4 regions of the Kocuria flava genome follow, and region 4 is predicted to be linked to each of the others. Evidence: riboswitches for the same ligand, from Rfam matches in the RefSeq annotation. Region 4 holds a riboswitch; each other region holds the start of a gene.
What was found. A riboswitch is a leader RNA that binds a small molecule or an ion and turns the genes downstream of it on or off. The one in region 4 is predicted to bind S-adenosylmethionine.
Positions count from the first base shown of each region.

Region 1: another riboswitch for S-adenosylmethionine. It lies ahead of AS188_RS08140 (bifunctional o-acetylhomoserine/o-acetylserine sulfhydrylase); the one in region 4 lies ahead of AS188_RS05150 (O-acetylhomoserine aminocarboxypropyltransferase/cysteine synthase family protein).
Region 2: another riboswitch for S-adenosylmethionine. It lies ahead of AS188_RS00495 (MFS transporter); the one in region 4 lies ahead of AS188_RS05150 (O-acetylhomoserine aminocarboxypropyltransferase/cysteine synthase family protein).
Region 3: another riboswitch for S-adenosylmethionine. It lies ahead of AS188_RS08305 (MetQ/NlpA family ABC transporter substrate-binding protein); the one in region 4 lies ahead of AS188_RS05150 (O-acetylhomoserine aminocarboxypropyltransferase/cysteine synthase family protein).

Region 1 covers NZ_CP013254.1:1,827,645-1,832,601, forward strand. Annotated here, with positions in the region: gene AS188_RS08125 (S9 family peptidase) at 1-848, opposite strand, end outside; gene AS188_RS08130 (CPBP family intramembrane glutamic endopeptidase) at 1,060-1,857, shown strand; gene AS188_RS08135 (VOC family protein) at 1,981-2,619, opposite strand; SAM riboswitch class IV at 2,841-2,955, shown strand; gene AS188_RS08140 (bifunctional o-acetylhomoserine/o-acetylserine sulfhydrylase) at 3,033-4,409, shown strand; gene metX (homoserine O-acetyltransferase MetX) at 4,406-4,957, shown strand, end outside.
Region 2 covers NZ_CP013254.1:107,387-112,343, reverse strand. Annotated here, with positions in the region: gene AS188_RS00495 (MFS transporter) at 8-1,486, opposite strand; SAM riboswitch class IV at 1,520-1,635, opposite strand; gene AS188_RS00490 (stealth family protein) at 1,810-3,225, opposite strand; gene AS188_RS00485 (DNA-formamidopyrimidine glycosylase family protein) at 3,471-4,310, opposite strand; gene AS188_RS00480 (Lhr family ATP-dependent helicase) at 4,350-4,957, opposite strand, start outside.
Region 3 covers NZ_CP013254.1:1,859,643-1,864,599, reverse strand. Annotated here, with positions in the region: gene AS188_RS08315 (methionine ABC transporter permease) at 1-76, opposite strand, end outside; gene AS188_RS08310 (methionine ABC transporter ATP-binding protein) at 136-1,215, opposite strand; gene AS188_RS08305 (MetQ/NlpA family ABC transporter substrate-binding protein) at 1,212-2,105, opposite strand; SAM riboswitch class IV at 2,205-2,321, opposite strand; gene dxr (1-deoxy-D-xylulose-5-phosphate reductoisomerase) at 2,378-3,649, opposite strand; gene AS188_RS08295 (GlsB/YeaQ/YmgE family stress response membrane protein) at 3,785-4,048, opposite strand; gene AS188_RS08290 (solute symporter family protein) at 4,236-4,957, opposite strand, start outside.
Region 4 covers NZ_CP013254.1:1,134,729-1,139,685, forward strand. Annotated here, with positions in the region: gene AS188_RS05130 (dihydrolipoamide acetyltransferase family protein) at 1-115, opposite strand, end outside; gene AS188_RS05135 (alpha-ketoacid dehydrogenase subunit beta) at 118-1,167, opposite strand; gene pdhA (pyruvate dehydrogenase (acetyl-transferring) E1 component subunit alpha) at 1,164-2,357, opposite strand; gene AS188_RS05145 (Lrp/AsnC family transcriptional regulator) at 2,610-3,062, shown strand; SAM riboswitch class IV at 3,179-3,311, shown strand; gene AS188_RS05150 (O-acetylhomoserine aminocarboxypropyltransferase/cysteine synthase family protein) at 3,326-4,660, shown strand; gene AS188_RS05155 (cystathionine gamma-synthase) at 4,657-4,957, shown strand, end outside.

The DNA.
Region 1 (4,957 bases), 690 kb from region 4:
CGCGGGAGCACGACCCGCGGCTCGGCGCCGGGGTCGTCGGCGGGCAGCAGGCGCACCTCGGAGTACTCCGAGCAGGCGGCCTCGAGCAGGATCCACCGCCGGTCGGCGGAGAGCCCGGCGCCCAGCCACAGGCCGGGGTCGTCCTCCTGCGCCACCACGACGTCCTCGGCCACCGGGGTGCCCAGCTCGTGGCGGCGCACCTGGTGGGGCCGCCAGGCGTCGTCGACCACCGTGTAGTAGACGCTCCGGGCGTCGGGGGAGAGGAACGCCCCGTAGAAGACGCCGGGGATCTCGTCCGCGAGCACGGCGCCGGTGACGAGGTCCTTCACGCGCAGCACGAAGCGCTCGTCGCCGGTGGTGTCCTCGGCCCACGCGAGCAGGCTCCCGTCCTCGGCGACGTCGAAGGAGCCCAGGGCGTAGAAGGAGTGCTTCGCGGCCTCGGCGTCGGCGTCCAGGAGCACCTGTTCCCCGGGCATGGGGGTGCCGGGCTCGACCACGGGCGGGGTCCAGTCGGCGAGAAGATCCCCGGTCGTGGCGGCGGGCACCCGGCAGAAGGACTGGTGGGCCCCGCCCTCCACGGTGCGGGCGAAGTACCACCAGTCCCCGCGCCGCTCGGGCACGGAGAGGTCGGTCTCCCGGGTGCGGGCGCGGATCTCCTCGTAGACCGTCTCCCGCAGCGGCCCCAGGTGGGCGGTGGAGGCCTCCGCGTAGTCGTTCTCCGCCCCGAGGTGGGCCAGCACCTCGGGGGACTCCTTCTCGCGCAGCCACTCGTAGGGGTCCTCGAAGAGGTGGCCGTGGAAGGCGCGCTGGGCGGGGCGGCGGTCGATCCGTGGGGGCTGGACAGTCATGGGGCCATCCTAGGGATCCGCGGACGACGGGCGGGACACCCCGTGGGACGGGGGAGCCGGGGACGGGACACCTCCGCGGGGCGGGGGAGCCGGGGCGCGGGCACCGGGACGGCGACGGGACGGCGGCGGGCCGGACGGGAGCCGGAGCGGGGGCGTCCCGCAGGGCGCCGGGGAACCGGGGCCGGGGAGCGGCGGGACCGATAATGGGCCGATGAGCACCCCCGCCGTCCCCGACCCGCCCGCGACCCCCGGCCGCGCCGCCCCCGTGCTGGGCTCGGCCCGCGCCGACCTGTGGACCCAGGTCCTGCTCGTGCTCGGCGTCTCCCTGGGGGCCTCCGCCGTCTACGCCGTGCTCTCCCTGGCCGAGCAACTCGCCCGGGGGCCCCTGGCCGAGGCGCAGGCGACCCTCAACCCGGCGCTGAGCCCCCTGCCGCTGCTGGACCTCGCCCGCCAGCTCGCCGGCATCGGCCTGGACCTCGTGCCGGTGCTGCTCGCGCTGTACCTGCTCGCCGGCTCCGCCGCGGCCCTGCCGGCCGTGCTGCGCCGGATCGGCCTCGACGCCCGCATGCCCTGGCCGGACCTGGGCCTGGGCGCGGTGCTCTTCCTGCTCATGGGCCTGGGCACCCTGGCCCTGTACGCGGCCGGGCGGGCCCTGGGCCTGACCGCCGCGGTCAGCACCTCGGGGCTGGGGGAGCACTGGTGGACGGTGCCGGTGCTGCTGGCCTCGGCGCTGCGCCACGCGCTGGTCGAGGAGGTCGTCGTCGTCGCCTTCCTCGCCGACCGGCTCACCCGGCTGGGCTGGCGCTGGCCCGCGGTGCTCGCCGCGACCGCCGTGTTCCGCGGGCTCTACCACGTCTACCAGGGCGTCGGCCCGTTCCTGGGCAACGTGGTCATGGGCCTGGTCTTCGCCGAGCTCTACCGGCGCACGGGCCGGGTCATGCCGCTCGTGGTGGCGCACTTCCTGCTCGACGCCGTCGGCTTCCTCGGCAGCGCCTGGCTGCTGGGCTGAGCCCCCGGGCCCGGCGGGACGCGGTACGGCGGCCCGCAGGACGGCGCGAGGGGCGGCGTCCGGCGGCTCCCGGGAGGGGAGAACCACCGAACGCCGCCCCTCGTGGTCCGGGCGGGCGGTGCCTCAGATGGTCACGGCCCCGTCGGGGGTCGTGAACGTCACCTCGAGCAGCCCCGGCGTGCCCTCCGGGTAGCGCCACTCGACCTCGAGGTCCTCGAGCACCTCCTCGACCGGCGCGCCCAGCCAGTCGGTGACCCGCTCCGGGGAGCCCGCGATGGACATCCCGTGCAGGCCCACGTCCGTGATCCGCGCCTGCGAGGGGTGCATCTCGGGGGCGGAGTCGAAGTGCACCATGAACGGCAGCTGCGGGTCCGCGATGAGACCCTTGACGCCGATCTGGTGCCACTGCAGGCACCGGCCGTCCGGGAACACCCGGTGGCCCGGCACCGCCTCGCGCCCCAGGCGCCGCTCGAACGGGGCCAGGTCCTCGACCTCCACGACCCAGCCCAGCCAGCCGCCGCCGGCGGCGGAGCGGGCCCGCACGGCCTGCCCGTAGGGCGCCTTCTCGGCCGCGGGGTGCTGGAGCACCTCGACGACCTCCACGTACTGGTGGTTGGTCAGCGGCAGGATCATGTTGCGGGTGCCGAAGCGCGGGTGCACCCCGCCCTTGACCGGCTCGATGCCCAGCCGGTCGGCGATGCGCTCCGTGGTGGCCTCGAGGCCCTCGGGGCGGCAGGCGTAGGACACGTGGTCGACTCTCATGGGCACATCGTGGCACCCTGTGAGATTCGTCTCCAAATCGGCTCGTCCCGCCCCGACACGGGCCCGCCCGGGCCGCACCGCGCACCGGCGCAGCACCGCCTCCCGGGCCGGTGCACGATCCTGCCCGGCCCGGTGCGCGCAGCGTCCGGGGCCGCCGCGCGGGCCCCGTCGGGCGGCCCCGGCTTGACGCCGCGTTCCCGGACTCAAGAGAATGAGCCGCAGGTCATGAGCGCCAGCACCGAGCCCCAGCTAGCTGGCCGGCAACCCTCCACCGCGGTGGGGTGCCCTGGGTGAAGACCAGGCTCCTCGCGCCCGGCGAGCGAGCAAGCGCGGGTCCTCGGTGCCCGGCCGCAGCCGGCCGCACCGCTCCGGCCGGACACCGGACCCCTGACCATCCGCAAGGAGCTCACGGCATGTCCGAGTCCCCCCGCACCACCACCGACGAGCGGCCCACGCCCGAGAACCCGGGCGGCTGGTCCTTCGAGACCCGGCAGATCCACGCCGGCCAGAGCCCCGACCCGGTCACCGGCTCGCGCGCGCTGCCGATCCACCAGACCACCTCGTTCGTCTTCCCGGACGCGCAGGCCGCCGCGGACCGCTTCGCGCTCGCCGAGCTCGGCCCCATCTACACCCGGATCGGCAACCCGACCACCGAGGTCGTCGAGAACCGGATCACCGCCCTCGAGGGCGGGGTGGGCGCGCTGATGCTCAGCGCCGGCCAGTCCGCCACGAGCTTCGCGGTGCTCAACCTCGCCGGGGCCGGCGACCACGTCGTGGCCAGCCCGAGCCTCTACGGCGGGACGTTCAACCTCTTCAAGTACACCCTGCCGAAGCTGGGCATCGAGACCACGTTCGTCGAGGACCCGGACGACCCCGAGGCGTGGCGGCGGGCCGTGCGGCCCACCACGAAGGCCTTCTTCGCCGAGTCGATCCCCAACCCGCGCAACGACGTGCTCGACATCGAGACGGTCGCGGGCCTCGCCCACGACGCCGGGGTCCCGCTGATCGTGGACAACACCGTGGCCACCCCCTACCTGGTGCGGCCCTTCGAGTGGGGCGCCGACGTCGTCGTGCACTCCGCGACCAAGTTCCTCGGCGGCCACGGCACCGCGATCGGCGGGGTGATCGTCGACGCCGGGCGCTTCGACTACGGCCGCGACCCCGAGCGCTTCCCCGGGTTCAACCAGCCGGACGAGTCCTACGGCGGGCTCGTCTACGCCGAGACCCTCGGCGCGGACGGCCCGTTCGGCGTCAACCTCTCCTACATCCTCAAGGCCCGGGTGCAGCTGCTGCGCGACCTCGGCTCCTCGATCTCCCCGTTCAACGCGTTCCTCATCGAGCAGGGCACCGAGACGCTGTCCCTGCGCATGGAGCGCCACGTGGCCAACGCCGAGGCGGTCGCCCGGTGGCTCGAGGCCCGCGACGACGTCCGCTCCGTCTCCTACGCCGGGCTGGCCTCCTCACCGTGGCACGCCCGCGCCCGCAAGTACGCCCCGCGCGGGGCCGGGTCGATCGTGGGCTTCGTGCTCGACGGCGGGCGGGAGGCCGGCTCCGCGTTCGTCGACGGGCTCACGCTGCACTCCAACGTCGCCAACATCGGCGACGTCCGCTCGCTGGTGATCCACCCCGCCTCGACCACCCACAGCCAGCTGCTGCCCGAGGAGCAGCTGGCCGCCGGGGTCGAGCCCGGCTTCGTGCGCCTGTCCGTGGGCCTGGAGCACGTCGAGGACATCCTCGCCGACCTCGAGCAAGGCTTCGCCGCCGCCGCGGCCCGCGGGGGCGCGGCATGACGGTGGTCCTGCCGCGCGGCGCGGCCGCCCCCGGACCGGTCCGCGAGGACGGGGTGCTGCGCCACGCCGAGATCGGCACGCTGGAGCTCGAGTCCGGGTTCCGGCTGCCCGGGGTGCGCCTGGCCTACGAGACGTGGGGCACCCTGGCCCCGGACGGCTCCAACGCCGTGCTGGTCGAGCACGCCCTCACCGGCGACACCCACGTGGCCTCCGGCCGCGCCCGTCCCGGCGCCCCCGCGGACGAGCAGCGCGCCGCCGAGGCCGGCGGCTGGTGGGAGGGCCTCGTCGGTCCCGGTGCGGCGATCGACACCGACCGGTGGTTCGTGGTCTGCGCCAACATCGTCGGCGGCTGCTACGGCTCCACCGGCCCCGCCAGCCCGGCCCCGCCCGAGGTGGACCCCGAGGGGCGGCCGTGGGGCTCGCGCTTCCCCATGATCACGATCCGCGACGCCGTGCGCGCCGAGGAGGCCCTCGCCGACGCCCTGGGCGTCGGCGCGTGGCGGCTGGTGATCGGCGGGTCGATGGGCGGGGCCCGGGCCCTGGAGTGG
Region 2 (4,957 bases), 1.0 Mb from region 4:
GCGGGGCTCAGACGAGGGCATCGGCGGCCTCCTCGGGTCGTCCGGGACCGCCGGCGGCCCCGGGGGCGGTGCGGCCGGCGGGGGTCCCGGCCGCGGGGGCGTCGGGGGCGGGGCCCGACCCCGTCGCGGACACCGGCTCGGGCCCCGGCGCGGACGCCGGGTCCGTCACCGGGTCGGCCGCGGCCAGGGCCGCGACGACGCTCAGCGCGGCGAGCACGCCCACGTAGGCGCAGATCAGCCACGGGCTGCCGCCGCCGAGGGCCAGCAGGGCCGCGGCGATGAACGGGGTCATCCCGCCGGAGACGATCGTGCCGACCTGGTAGCCCAGGGAGACCCCGCTGTAGCGCAGGTGCACCGGGAACTGCTCGGCGAACCACGCCGCCTGCGGGCCGTAGATCGAGTCGTGCAGCCAGTTCATGACCACCAGGTACACCAGGGGCAGCAGCACGAGCGGGCCGAGGTCCAGGAACAGGAAGTAGGGCCAGATCAGCACGGCGGTCGCCGCGGCGGAGACCACCGCGAGCCGGCGCCGGCCCCACCGGTCCGAGAGCCAGCCCCAGAACGGTCCCGAGGCCAGGCCCACGGCCGAGGCGACGAGGATCGCGATCAGCCCCGCGGAGGAGTCCCCGCGCCGGTCGGCGAGGTAGGTGAGGGTGTAGACGGTGAGCACGGAGTACAGGGCGGGCTGGACGGTGCGCAGCCCGATGGTCACGAGCACCCCGCGGCGGCCCTCGCGCAGCACCTGGCGCACGGGCGAGGTGGCCACCTCGTCGCGGGCGCGCAGCTCGCGGAACTCCTCGGCGTCGTCCACCCCGAGGCGGATGAGCAGCCCGATCGCCACGAGCAGGGCGCTGGCGAGGAAGGGCAGCCGCCAGCCGAAGGCCTGGAACTGCTCGTCCGTCAGCAGCAGCTGCACCAGGGCGAAGGCGCCGGTGGCCAGCAGCATCCCGGCGGCCGAGCCGATCTGGGTGAAGCTGCCGAACAGGCCCCGGCGGGACGCGGGGGCGTGCTCGACCGACAGCAGGGCGGACCCGCCCCACTCGGCGCCGGCGGAGAGCCCCTGCAGCAGGCGCAGGGTCACGAGGGCGGCCACGGCGAACCAGCCGGCGGTCGCGAACGTGGGCAGGGCGCCGATCAGGGTCGAGGCCACGCCCATGGTCAGCAGCGAGGCCACTAGCAGCGCCTTGCGCCCGATCCGGTCGCCCAGGTGGCCGGCGACGATCCCGCCGAGGGGCCGGACGAAGAACGCGATGGCGAAGGTCGCGAACGAGGCCAGCAGCGAGCCCAGCTCCGAGTCGGAGGGGAAGAACTGCTTGTTGAACACCAGCGCGGCGGCGGTGCCGTAGAGGTAGAAGTCGTACCACTCGATGGTGGTGCCGACGAAGGCGGAGGACAGCACCCGCTTCTTGCGCAGCAGCGACCGGCCCACCGAGGTGGAGCCGTGGGGCGCGGGCGGGGACGGCGCGACGGGGCGCGGCACGGTCATGGGATCTCCCTGGGGGCGGGCGGCTCGCACGAGACGCCGTACTTACCCGCGCGGTGGTGACACGGGCCGAATCCTCACCTGGGGCACCCCGCTACAGCGTCGAGGGTTGCCGTCCGGCCAGCCAGGGCTTCGCACCGGAGCTCATGATTCTCGGGGACGACGCTAGGGGCCGGGCCCGCCCCGCGCCCAGCCGTGCGACGACGTGTCACGGCCCGGCCCGTCATGACGTCACACTTGCGTCCGGAGCCCGCACCGGTCCCCGGCCGGGAGGCCCGCTCCTGCCCCCGCGGGGCACCGGCGCCCTGCCGCGGCGGGGAGCCGGGCTACTTCTCCCAGGGCGCGGGCACGGGGAAGTAGCGCTCCAGGAACTCGCGCATCCGCTCGGCGCGCTCGGCGGCGGGGACCTCGGGGAAGCTGCCGTCGTTGAGGCAGAACATGTCGAGCCCGCGCTTGGCCAGCAGCCGTTCCATCCGCTGCAGGCCGGCCTCGGTCGTGGTGTCCACGTACGCGGTGCGGGCGGTGTCCTGGGTCACGGCCCGCCCGGCGAGCAGCGCGTAGTAGTGGTAGAGCGAGTTCGTCACGGAGATGTTGCCCGCGGCGCGGAACCGGCTGGCGGCCGTGCGCCGGAACTCCTCCGGGAACTCCTGCTCGAGCTCGGTGACCACGCTGCGGCGCAGCGGCGCGGCGCAGTGCTCGAGGTGGCGGGTGGTGATCCGCCCGAAGCGCTCCCACAGCAGCTTCCGGTTGACCCGGGCCGCGTTCTCGAACCCGGAGCGCTCGGGGTGGCCCTCGCCCAGGCCGATGCGGGTGGAGGCCTCCACGAACTTCGTGACCCCGCCCGGGGAGAAGAACAGCGACGGGCCGATCTGGCGGCCGAAGAACATGTCGTCGTTGGAGTACAGGAAGTGCTCGGCGAGCCCCTCGATCCGGTGCAGCTGCGCCTCCACCGCCTGCGAGTTGTAGATCGGCAGCACGGAGGTGTCCTCGAAGAACTCCTCGCTGCGCACGATCCGCACCCGCGGGTGCTCGGCCAGCCAGGCCGGGGGCGCCGAGTCGGTGGCGATCCAGATGGTCCGCACCCAGGGGGCGAACATGTGCACCGAGCGCAGCGCGTACTTCAGCTCGTCGACCTGCCGGAAGCGGGCCTCGTGGTCGTCGCCCTCGCCCACGACCGCGTCCTCCATGTAGGAGGCCCGCACCCGCCGGTACTCGGGGTCGGAGCCGTCGACCCACGAGAAGACCATGTCGATCTCGAAGTCGATGTCGCTCGCGTGGTCGGCGAACATGTTCTCGATCGTGGCCCACTGCAGCCCGAAGCGCTCCACGGTCCCGCGCACGGCCTCGGCGCGGGAGACGCTGCGGCGGGTCAGGGAGTTCTCCACGGGCAGGCGGATCTCGTCCCGGCCGAACTCCCACAGCTCGATCTGCACGCCGGTCGCCGCCCCGTAGTAGAGGCGGGAGCGCTTGGCGTAGTGCGGCCGGTAGAGGCGGAAGACCCGGGCGTTGCGGCGGTGGGAGAGCTCCCCGTCGGCGAGCAGCTCGGAGGTCTTCTTCTTGGTGTCCATGGGCTTGACGTAGTACGGCTCGCCCTCCGCCGCGGCGACCAGCGCCTCCCGCAGGCGGGTGCGCTCGCGCAGGTCGACGGCGACCACGGGCCGCTCGTCGTTGCCGCGCACCAGCAGGTGGTCGATCCCGGCGGCGTCGAGCACGCCGCGCAGGAACAGCAGGTTCTCGACCATGACCTCGTACGGGGTCCGGTCGGTGATCCGCAGGGCGAAGCGGCCCTTGTAGCGCACGACGTCCTCGCGCTGCTCCAGCGCCGCCGCGGACGCGCGCGAGGCGCTGCGGAACTCGTCGCCGTCCGTCCCGTCCTCGGGGGCCGGGAAGTAGGCGGTGTCGAGCACAGTGGTGTCGATGGTGGTCTCCTCGTGGTCGGTGCCGCGGCTGCGGCGCTCCCAGGATAAGACCTCGCCCGCCCCGGCGGTCAGGCCCGGGGCTGGCAGCGCTCGCAGAACCACACGGCCCGGTCGCGGGGCGGGCCGGGGCCGGGGCGGCCGGGTCCGAGCTCGGCGTCGTCGATGCGGGCCTCCGTGATCCTCGCCCCGCAGCGGCGGCAGGGCTGCCGGCCCCGGCCGTAGACCCAGAACTGCTCCCCGCGCCGGGCCGGGCCGCCCACGGTGGAGCGCTGGGAGCGGTCGCGGTTGACGTGCAGCAGCCGGTGCGCGAGGTCCACGAGCGCCCCGGGGTCCGGGACGTCGGCGACCGCGGTGAAGGGGTGGACCCGGCCGAGGAAGAGCACCTCGTTGCGGTAGACGTTGCCGATCCCAGCGAGGTTGCGCTGGTCCATCAGCGCCGCCCCGATGCGCCGCCCCGGCACCGCCGCCAGCCGGCCGAGGGCCGCGGCCCGGTCCCAGTCGGGGCCCAGCAGGTCCGGGCCGAGGTGGCCCACGACCTCGTCCTCCCCGGCGGTGGGGACGAGGTCGAGCATCCCGAGGTCGAAGCCGACCGCCTGGGCCCGGGCCGTCTCCAGGACCGCCCGGGCCTGGTGGCCGGGCCGCCGCCACCGCGCCCCGCGCGGGTAGACGTGCCACATGCCCTCCATGAGCAGGTGCGAGTGCAGGCTCAGCGGGGTCAGCCCCTCCGGGCCGCCGTCGGTGCGCACCAGCAGGTGCTTGCCGCGGGGCACGACCTCGGTGACGGTCCGGCCGGAGAGGTCGGCGGTCGCGATCGACGGGAAGCGCAGGTCGCTGCGCACGAGCACCTGCCCGGCGAGGGCGCGGCGCAGCAGCGCGGCCTGGCGGTAGACGGTGTCACCCTCGGGCACGGGGTCCTCCTCCGGGGCGGGGCCCGGGCCGCGGCGCGCTCACCGGCGCATCCGCAGCCCGCGCGGGGTCGAGTAGAACCCGCCGGCCAGCAGGGCCTCGCGCACGGCGGTCTCGAGGGGGCCGGGGCCGAGGACCTCCGCGCCGTTGACCTTCTCCACGGTGAGCTTGTCCACGGCCCCGCGCCGGACCGTCTCGGCCACCGCGGGACCGGCGGCGGCCACGGCCGCGGCGTCGTCGTCGAAGACGAGCACCGTGCGCCCGCCGCGCTCGACGTAGAGGACCAGCGTCCCGTCGACGAGCACGACGACGGCGCCGGCCTTGCGCCCGGGCCGGTGCCGCCCCGGGGCCGCCGCACCCCCGTCCGGGGCGGGGGCGGCCACCGGCTGCGGCCACTCCAGGGCAGCCCCGTACGGGTTGGCGGGGTCGGTCGCGGCCAGGGCGAGGACCACCGGCTCCTCCGGGCGGACCTGGTCGTCGGTGCTGAACCCGCGCAGGTGGTCGACCGTGGCCGGCTGGGCGAACTGGGCGGCGCCGAGGCCCTCGACGAAGTAGCCGCGCCGGGCCCGGCCGGTGTCCTCCAGGGTGGAGAGCACCTTGTACATCGTGGCGAAGCCGCCGGGGACCTCCTCGACCGCGACCGGGCCCC
Region 3 (4,957 bases), 720 kb from region 4:
CGCGGCGGGTGACGTAGAGCCCGACGCCGACGACCATGCCGAGCACCCCCGCCAGCAGCAGGGTCGCGGCGACCATGTAGAGGGTCTCCCCCAGCGCGCTCAGCAGCTGGGGCCCGAGCAGGGACCAGTCGTTGTTCACGCCGCCACCTCCCGCACCTCGGTGACCCGGGCCAGCTGCTCGACCACGTCCTGCACGGCCGGGTCCGGGCCGGTCAGCTCGAGGGTCAGCGAGCCGAAGGACTGCTCCTGCAGCACGCTGATCCCCCCGTAGGCGATGGTGAAGCGCACCCCGTGGGCGGCGCCGTCGGAGAGCGGGCCGCCGATGTCGATGCCGTCGCCGACGTCGACGATCACGAGCCGGCCCCGGTGGGCCCGGCGCAGCCGCTCGAGGTCGCGCTCGTCCGGGACGGTGTGCATCACCGAGGACACGAAGCGCCGGGCCGTCTCGGTGCGCGGGCGGGCGAAGATGTCGACGGTGGGGCCGTGCTCCACGACCCGGCCGTCCTGCATCACGGCCACACGGTCGGCGATCGTGCGCACCACGTCCATCTCGTGGGTGATGATCACGATCGTGATGCCCAGCTCGCGGTTGACCCGCTGGAGCAGCTGGAGGACCTCCTGGGTGGTCTCCGGGTCCAGGGCCGAGGTCGACTCGTCGGCGAGGAGCAGCTCGGGGCTCGTGGCCAGTGCGCGGGCGATGCCGACGCGCTGCTTCTGCCCGCCGGAGAGCTGCTCGGGGTAGTTGCCGGCGCGCGAGGCCAGGCCCACGAACTCCAGCAGCTCCGCGACCCGCTCCCGGCGCCGCTCCTTGTCCCAGCCGGCGCGCTTGAGCGGGTACTCGACGTTGCCGGCCACGGTGCGGGAGGTGAAGAGGTTGAACTGCTGGAAGATCATCCCGATGTCCCGGCGCACCGGGGCGAGCTCGGTCTCGGTGCGCCCGGCGACCTCGACGCCGGCCACGGTCAGGGAGCCGCTGGTGACGGGCTCGAGGCCGTTGATCAGCCGCACGAGGGTGGACTTGCCGGCGCCGGAGTAGCCGATCACCCCGAAGATCTCCCCGCGGTGGACGTCGAGGGTGACGTCGTCGACGGCGCGCACCTCGCGGGCGGCGCGCCCGCTGCCGGTGCGGAAGACCTTGGAGACCTCGCGGAAGGACACGAGCACCTCACCGGGGCGCCCGGGCGGGCCCGGCCGGCCGGGCTCGGCCGCGCTCACTTCTGCTGGTCCTTCAGCTCCTGCTGGTAGCGCTCGGTGAGCTCGCGCAGCTCCTCCTGCTCCAGCTGCAGCGGCACGGCGGTGCCCTTGGTCTCCGTCATCTCCGCGTCGATCACGGGCTGCTCATGGTAGAGGCCGGCCACCTGCTTGAGGGTCTCGTCGTCGGCGAGCTCCTCGGTCGTGGTGAACAGGTTGACGTAGGCGCGTGAGCCCTCAGCCTCGGGGTCGTCCTGGGCCAGGGCGGACTTCGGGTCGATGTCGGCCCGGGAGAGGAAGTCGTTGTTGATCACGGAGCCGGCGACCGAGTCGAGGGAGAGCACCGTCTGCTCGGCGGAGACCGGGGTGACGCGCACCTTCGAGGCCTCGGTGTCGACGTCGAGCTCCGTGGGGATGAGGGTGTCGCTCGTGAGCTCGATCAGCCCGGCGGACTCGAGCACGATCAGCGCCCGGGAGAGGTTCACGGCGTCGTTGGGGACGGCGATCTCGTCGCCCTCCCGGAACTGCTCCACGGAGTCGTACTGGTTGGAGTACAGGCCCAGGGGGTAGATGGAGGTCGAGCCGACCGGGGTGATGGACCCGCCCGCCGAGTTGTTGTAGTCGGCGAGGAAGGGGATGTGCTGGAACCAGGTCATGTCCACGTCGCCGGACTCGGTGGCCGGGTTGGGCTGGTTGTAGTCGGAGAAGTCGACGTACTCGACGGTGATCCCCTGCTCCTCGGCGAGCTGCTTGAGGGCGTCGTGGGTGGGGTCGGTGCCGACCACCCCGATGGTGACCTTGCCGTCGGCGAGGGCGCCCTCGCCGGAGGACTCCTCGGCGGAGCCGCCGCAGGCGGTGAGGGTGAGGCCGAGGGTCGTGGCCAGGGCGAGGAGGGGGAGGCGCTGCGATCGCATGGGGTGCCTTTCCGTGGATCCGTGATGTGCGGAGGTCAGCAAGGCCGGGGTCCGGCGGCCACGGTCGATCGGCGCGCGGTGCGGAGCGCGGCGGGCGTCGAGCCGTACTTGCCGCCGGCCGTCGTCGGCCGTGGCCGGATGGTTCACCTGGGGCACCCCACTACGGGAGAGGGTTGCCGCCCAGCAAGCCAGGGCTCGGTGCTGGGACTCGTCATCCGGACGACAGACTAGCACGGCGGGTCCGGTCCCCGTCGCCGGGACCGGTGCGGCCCTCAGCGGGAGAGGAGCGCGCGGGCGAGCCGGCGGGCCCGCTCCTCGGCGGCGAGCACGGCCTCGAGCGTGAGCGGTCCGTCCTCGTCGTGGTCCTCGAGCACGGCGCGCACGGTGTCGACGATCCCGGGGAAGCCGATGCGCCGGGCGTGGAAGGCGTGGACGGCCTCCTCGTTGGCCGCGTTGAACACGGCCGGGAAGGTGCCCCCGCGCTCCCCCGCGGCCTTGATCAGCTCGACGGCGGGGAACGCCGTGGCGTCCAGCGGCTCGAAGGTCCAGGTGGCCGCGCGGGTCCAGTCGCAGGGCCGGGCCGCCCCCGGCACGCGGTGCGGCCAGGCGAGGCCCAGGGCGATGGGCAGGCGCATGTCGGGCGGGGAGGCCTGGGCGAGGGTGGAGCCGTCGACGAACTGGACCATCGAGTGCACGACCGACTGGGGGTGGACCACCACGTCGATGCGCTCGAGCGGGACGTCGAAGAGCAGGTGGGCCTCGAGCACCTCGAGGGCCTTGTTGACCATGGTCGCGGAGTTCGTGGTGACCATCGGGCCCATGTCCCAGGTGGGGTGGCGCAGTGCCTCCTCCGGGGTCACGGCCTCGAGCTCGGCGCGGGTGCGGCCGCGGAACGGCCCGCCGGAGGCGGTGAGCACGAGCCGGTCGACCTCCGCGGCGGTGCCCCCGCGCAGGGCCTGGGCGAGGGCGGAGTGCTCGGAGTCCACGGGCACGATCGCGTCCGGGTCGCCGGTGGCCGCGGCCGCCTCCCGCACGAGCGCCCCGCCGGCCACGAGGGACTCCTTGTTGGCGAGGGCGAGCCGGTGCCCGGCCCGCAGGGCGGCCAGCGTGGGGGCCAGCCCGATCGAGCCGGTGATGCCGTTGAGCACGAGATCGGTGCCCGGGTGGGCGGCGGCCGCAGCGGCGGCGCCGGGACCGTGGAGGATCTCCGGGCGCCAGGAGCCCGCGCCCGCGGCGCCCGCGCGCTCGGCGATCAGGCGGGCGAGCCGGTCGGCGTCCACGCCGGTGCCGCTCGTGGCCACGACCTGCGCGCGGGTCTCGACGGCCTGCTCGGCGAGCAGCTCGAGGCGCCCGGCCCCGGCCGCGAGGGCGACGACCTCGAAGGGGCCGCCCCCGTCCAGGGCCCGGGCGGCGCGCACGACGTCGAGCGCCTGCGTGCCGATGGAGCCCGTGGCGCCCAGCACGGCGATCCGGCGCGGGCCCGCGGCGGCCAGGGCCTGCAGCTCGGGGGTCGGGCGGGTGCGGGGGGCGGCGGGGGAGGTCATGGGTCCCAGTATTCCCCACCCCGGGGCCCTCCCCTGCCGGGGCGGGTGTCGGGTCCGGCCGCCGGTCCCGGGACGACGGCGGGGCCCCGCGCGCCGTCGCCGGCGTGCGGGGCCCCGTGGATCCGGGTGCGGGTGTCAGTGGCGCTTGCGGCCGGTGACGGCTCCCCAGATGAACAGGACGATCAGGGCGCCGACGATCGCGGTGATCCACGTGCCCAGGTCCCAGAAGCTGTCGATGCTGCCGATGCCGATGAGCGAGCCGAGGAAGCCGCCCAGCAGGGCGCCGACGATGCCGAGGACGATGGTGACGATGATGCCGCCGCCCTGGTTGCCCGGCATGATGAGCTTCGCGAGCGCGCCGGCGATCAGGCCGAGGACGATCCAACCGAGAATTCCCATGTCAGTTTCCCTTCGTGTTGCGTGGTCCTGTGCGGTCTCCGGCCCCGGAAGCTGTGAACTCCCTGAGCCGCTGACTCCACAGTACCTGAAAGTCAGTGCCCTGTTCTTCACGGATGTGCAACGGCACAGCCCGCCCGGAACGGGGTTCCGGGCGGGCTGTGCGTCGTCCCAGGTGGGAGCGGGTGGGTCAGTGCGAGACGGCCTTCTCGGCGCCGATGCCCGTGAGGGAGCGCACCTCCATCTCGGACTGCTTGACCGGGTCCTCGACGCGCCGCTCCGTGACGGAGCCGATGAAGCCGAGGAGGAAGGACGCCGGGATCGAGACGATGCCCGGGTTCTGCAGCGGGAACCACGCGAAGTCGGCGCCCGGGATCATCGAGGTCTCCGTGCCGGACATCACCGGGGAGAAGATGATCAGGCCCACCGAGATGATCAGGCCGCCGTACATGGACCACACGGCCCCGCGGGTCGTGAAGCCCTTCCAGTACAGGGAGTAGAGGATCGTCGGCAGGTTGGCCGAGGCCGCCACCGCGAAGGCGAGCGCCACGAGGAACGCGACGTTCTGCCCCTGGGCGCCGATGCCGCCCAGGATGGAGACGATGCCGATGACGACCACGGTGGTCTTGGCGACCTTCAGCTCCTGGCGGGGGTCCGAGTCGCCGTTCTTGATCACGCTGGTGTAGATGTCGTGGGCGAAGGAGGCCGAGGCCGTGATGGCCAGGCCCGCGACGACCGCGAGGATCGTGGCGAAGGCCACGGCGGCGATGATGCCCATCAGCAGCGGGCCGCCGAGCTCGAAGGCCAGCAGCGGTGCCGCGGAGTTCACCCCGCCCGGGGCCGCCTGGATGCGCTCGGCGCCGATGTAGGCCGCCGCGCCGAAGCCCAGCACCAGGGTGAAGAGGTAGAACA
Region 4 (4,957 bases):
CGGCGATCGGCTGGTCCACGGCCACGGTGTCGCCGACGCTCACCAGCCAGGTGACGAGCTCCGCCTCGGTCAGTCCCTCGCCGAGGTCCGGCAGGGTGAACGTCCTCACGGTCATGGTCAGTCCTCCCACTGCAGGTCGTCCACGGCGTCGAGGATGCGGTCGACGCTGGGCAGGTAGTGCTCCTCGAGCTTGGGAGCGGGATAGGGGATGTCGAAGCCGGTGACCCGGCGCACCGGGGCGGCCAGGGAGTGGAAGCAGCGCTCCTGCACGCGGGCGACGATCTCGGCCGCCACGGACGCGAAGCCCGGGGCCTCGGCCACGACCACCACGCGCCCGGTCCGGCGCACCGAGGCCCCGACGGTCTCGTCGTCGAAGGGCACGATGCTGCGCAGGTCCACGACCTCGAGCGAGCGGCCCTCGGCCTGCGCCGTGCCCGCGGCCGCGAGGGCCGTGGGCACGGAGGGCCCGTAGGTGAGGATCGTCGCGTCCGTACCCGGTCGGGCCACGACCGCCCGGCCCTCGCGCGGCTCGGGCGCCCGGTCCTCGTAGCGCTCCCGCAGCTCGGCCAGGTCGACCGGGGCCTTGGACCAGTAGAGCTTCTTGGGCTCGAAGAACACCACGGGGTCGTCGGAGTCGATCGCCTCGCGCAGCATGAGGTAGGCGTCCTCGACGGTGGCGGGGGTGAAGACCTTCAGCCCCGGGGTGTGGGCGTAGTAGGCCTCGGAGGAGTCGCAGTGGTGCTCCACGCCGCCGATCCCGCCGGCGTAGGGGATGCGGATGACGATCGGCAGGGTCACGGCGCCGCGGGTGCGGTTGTGCATCTTCGCGATGTGCGAGGCGACCTGCTCGAAGGCGGGGTAGGCGAAGGCGTCGAACTGCATCTCGATCACCGGGCGCATCCGGTTCATCGCCATGCCCACGGCCATGCCCGCGATCCCGGACTCGGCCAGCGGGGTGTCGAAGCAGCGGGTGCGCCCGAAGCGCTGCGTCAACCCGTCGGTGATGCGGAAGACCCCGCCCAGGGTGCCGACGTCCTCGCCGAAGACGACGACGGCGTCGTCGGCGGACAGCGCGTCGGCCAGGGCGGTGTTCAGCGCCTGGGCGAAGGTCACCGGCCTGCGGGCCGGGGCCTCGGCCGCGGGGGCGGGGGCCTGGAGGGTGCTCACTTCTCGGTCTCCTCTCGGGCGAGCTCGTCCGCCAGGAAGCGCTCCTGCTCGGCGAGCTGCGGGGTCTGCTCCGCGTAGACGTGCCGGAACAGCTCCAGCGGGTCGATCCGCGGCTCGGCGTTCATGCCCTCGCGCAGGGCCGCGGCGACGTCCTCGGCGCGGGCGGCGATGCGCTGCTCCCCGGCGTCGTCGAGCAGCCCCTCCCCGCGCAGGTAGGCGCGCATCCGGGTCACCGGGTCCTTGGCGATCCACTCCTGGACCTCGGCGTCGTCGCGGTAGCGCGTCGCGTCGTCGGCGTTGGTGTGGGCCTGCATGCGGTAGGTGTGGGCCTCCACGAGCAGCGGCTCGGACTCCGAGCGGGCGAGGTCCACGGCGCGGCCCAGGGTCGCGAGCACGGCCACGAGGTCGTTGCCGTCCACGCGCTCGCCGGCCATCCCGTAGCCCACCGCCTTGTGCGCGAGCGTCGGGGCGGCCGACTGCTGGGACAGCGGCACGGAGATCGCGTAGCCGTTGTTCTGCACGAAGAACACGACCGGCAGCTTGAACACGGCCGCGAAGTTCAGCGCCTCGTGGAAGTCGCCCTCGCTCGTGGCGCCGTCGCCGCACATGGCCAGGACCACGGTGTCCTCGCCCCGCAGCTTCGCGGCGTGGGCGACCCCGACCGCGTGCAGCAACTGGGTGGTCAGCGGCGTGGACTGGATGCTCACGCGGTGCTCGTGCGGGTCGTAGCCGCCGTGCCACTCGCCCCGGAAGATCGCCATGACCTCCATGGGGTCCACGCCCTTGGTCATCACGGCGACGGTGTCCCGGTAGGTCGGGAAGAGCCAGTCGCGCTCCTCGAGGCACAGCGCGGCCGCGACCTGGCAGGCCTCCTGGCCGTGGCTGGAGGGGTAGACCGCCATCCGGCCCTGGCGCACGAGGGCGGAGTTCTGGTCGTTGACCCGGCGCCCCACCACGAGCTTCTCGTAGGCGTCGAGGAGCACGTCCTCGGGCGGTAGCGGGTACTCGTGGCCCGGCTCGGTGCCCTGCTCCTCGGGGGGCCGCAGGCGGCCGGAGGGGTCCACCAGGCGGATCTCGCCCCGGGCGGGGAGCATGTACTGCTCCGGGGTGATGCCGAAGCTCCGGGAGGCGCGCAGGATCGGGTCCTCGGCCCCGCCGAGCGGCTCGGCGTTCTCGACGGTCTGGCTCATGGGTTCCCCCTCGGTCGGTCCCGGGCACCGTGGCGCGGGAGGCGGGTGGGCGTGACGTGTTCCGTCCGCCAAGTATGCGGAGAAGCTCCGCTTCGTATCCACGCGGTCGGTATATTGCAGAAGATCGGCACACCGGCGGTGTTCCGTCTGGACGAAATGTTCTACTGTGGCCTGGACCACAAGGATTCGTCCGGGGCCGCCGCCGCGGCCCCGGCGGCCGCCCTGCCGCCCCGCCCCGAAGGAGGCCCCGCCGTGCCCTCGACCCCCGTGCCCCTGGACGAGACCGACCGCAAGATCCTCGCCGAGCTCTCGCGGGACTCCCGCCAGTCGGTGACCGCGATCGCCGCCGCCGTCCACGTCTCCCGCGCCCACGCCTACGCCCGGATCAACCGGCTGCGGGAGGAGGGCGTGATCCTGCGCTACAGCACCGTGATCGACCCGGTGCGGGCGGGGCTGCAGGCCTCGGCCTACGTGACGCTCAAGCTCGAGCAGAACACCTGGCGGGAGCTGTGCGCGCAGCTGCAGGAGATCCCGGCGGTCCACCACATCGCCCTGGTGGGCGGGAACTTCGACGTCATGCTGCTGGTGCGGGCCGTGGACACCGTCCACCTGCGCCAGGTGATCTTCGAGCACGTCCAGCAGCTGCCCGGGGTCGTGGACACCCAGACGTTCCTGATCTTCGAGGACATCGACACCCGCGCCTGAGCCCGTCCTCCCGCGGTGCGTCCTGCGGGCGACGGGGCGACGTCACACGGCGTCACCTCCGTCATGTTGCGGTCGCTCCGGGTCGCGGCGGGGACGGGCCGGTAGGTTGGTGCCCGCTTCACGAGACGCGGCCGCCAAGCTCCGACTGGGCCGCGCACCAACCCCATGCTCATCGGGTGGTTCGGATGAGGAAGCGGCCCGCACCCCGGCGGTGGCTCCGCCGGTGACCGGTGCGGGCAAGAGCGAGCGCGAGGAGCACCGCGATGTCCGTCCCTGTGACCCACTACGACCTCTCGACCCGGCAGATCCACGCCGGCGCCGACCACGACCCGGGCCAGCGCACCCTCACGGTGCCGATCTACCAGAGCGCCGCCTTCGAGTTCCCGGACTACGAGGCCGCCCGGCAGATGTTCGCCCAGACCCGCGCGGGCTTCACCTACACCCGCACCGGCAACCCCACGGTGGCCGTGCTCGAGCAGCGGATCAGCGACCTCGAGGGCGGGGCGGGCGCCGTGGCCACCGGCTCCGGGCAGTCCGCCGTGGCCGTGGCGCTGCTGGCCCTGCTCGGCCAGGGGGAGGACAGGCACCTGGTCGCCTCCGAGAAGCTCTACGGCGGGACCGTGGACCTGCTCACCGACTCGCTGGCCGACCACGGCGTCGAGGTCGACTTCGTGGACCCCACCACTCCCGGCGCCTGGGCCGCGGCCGTGCGCCCCGACACCCGCGCCTTCCTGCTCGAGTCCATCGGCAACCCGCTGGCCACGCTGCCGGACCTGCCCGGCATCGCCGACGTCGCCCGGGCGGCCCGGGTGCCCGTCGTCGTCGACAACACCCTCGCCTCCCCGGCGCTGTACCGGCCGCTGGAGAAGGGCGCGGACATCGTGGTGCACTCGGCGACCAAGTTCCTCGGCGGGCACGGCAACGCCCTGGCCGGGGCGGTCGTGGACGGCGGCACCTTCGACTGGTCCGCCCAGCCGGCGAGATGGCCGCAGTTCACCCGCGCCCGCGACCGCTGGGGCGGGCAGAGCCTGCTCGACCGGTGCGCCGGGGCCAGCCCCTACCTGCACCTGGTGCGCGCCAAGTACGTCCACGACCTCGGCACGACCCTCTCCCCGTTCAACGCCGCCCAGATCCTGCAGGGCACCGAGACGCTCGAGCTGCGCGTGGCCCGCCACACCGCCTCCGCGCTGACCGTGGCCGAGTTCCTCGCCGGGCACCCCGCCGTCGCCCGCGTCCACCACCCCGGCCTGCCCGGGGACCCCGGTGCGGGGATCGCCGCCCGGGACTTCCCGCGCGGCACCGGTTCCGTCTTCTCCTTCGACCTCGCCGCCCCCGACGACGCGGTGGGGCCGTTCATCGACTCCCTGCGGCTGTTCAAGCTGGTCGCCAACATCGGCGACACCCGCAGCCTCGTGGCCCACCCGGCCGCGATGACCCACTGCCGGCTCACCCCCGAGCAGCGCCGGGCCGGCGGGATCGCCGCGACCACGGTGCGGCTCTCGGTCGGCCTCGAGGCTCCCGAGGACCTCGTGGCCGACCTGCGCCAGGCCCTCGACGCCGTCCTCGACCGCACCCCCCGGAAGGAAGCCCTGCGATGACCACCACCACCACCGCGGGCCCCGCGCCCACCGGCGCCCGCGTTCAGGGGTTCACGACCACCGCCGTCCACGCCGGTCAGGCCCCCGACCCGCTCACCGGTGCCGTGATCCCGCCGGTCCACCAGACCTCCACGTTCGTCCAGGACGGGATCAACGTGCTGCGCGGCGGGCACGAGTACAGCCGCGGCTCCAACCCCACGCGCAGCGCCTTCGAGGCCCAGCTCGCGGCCCTCGAGCACGGTGAACGGGCGTTCGCCTTCGCGTCGGGGATCGCCGCGGAGGACGCCCTGCTGCGCG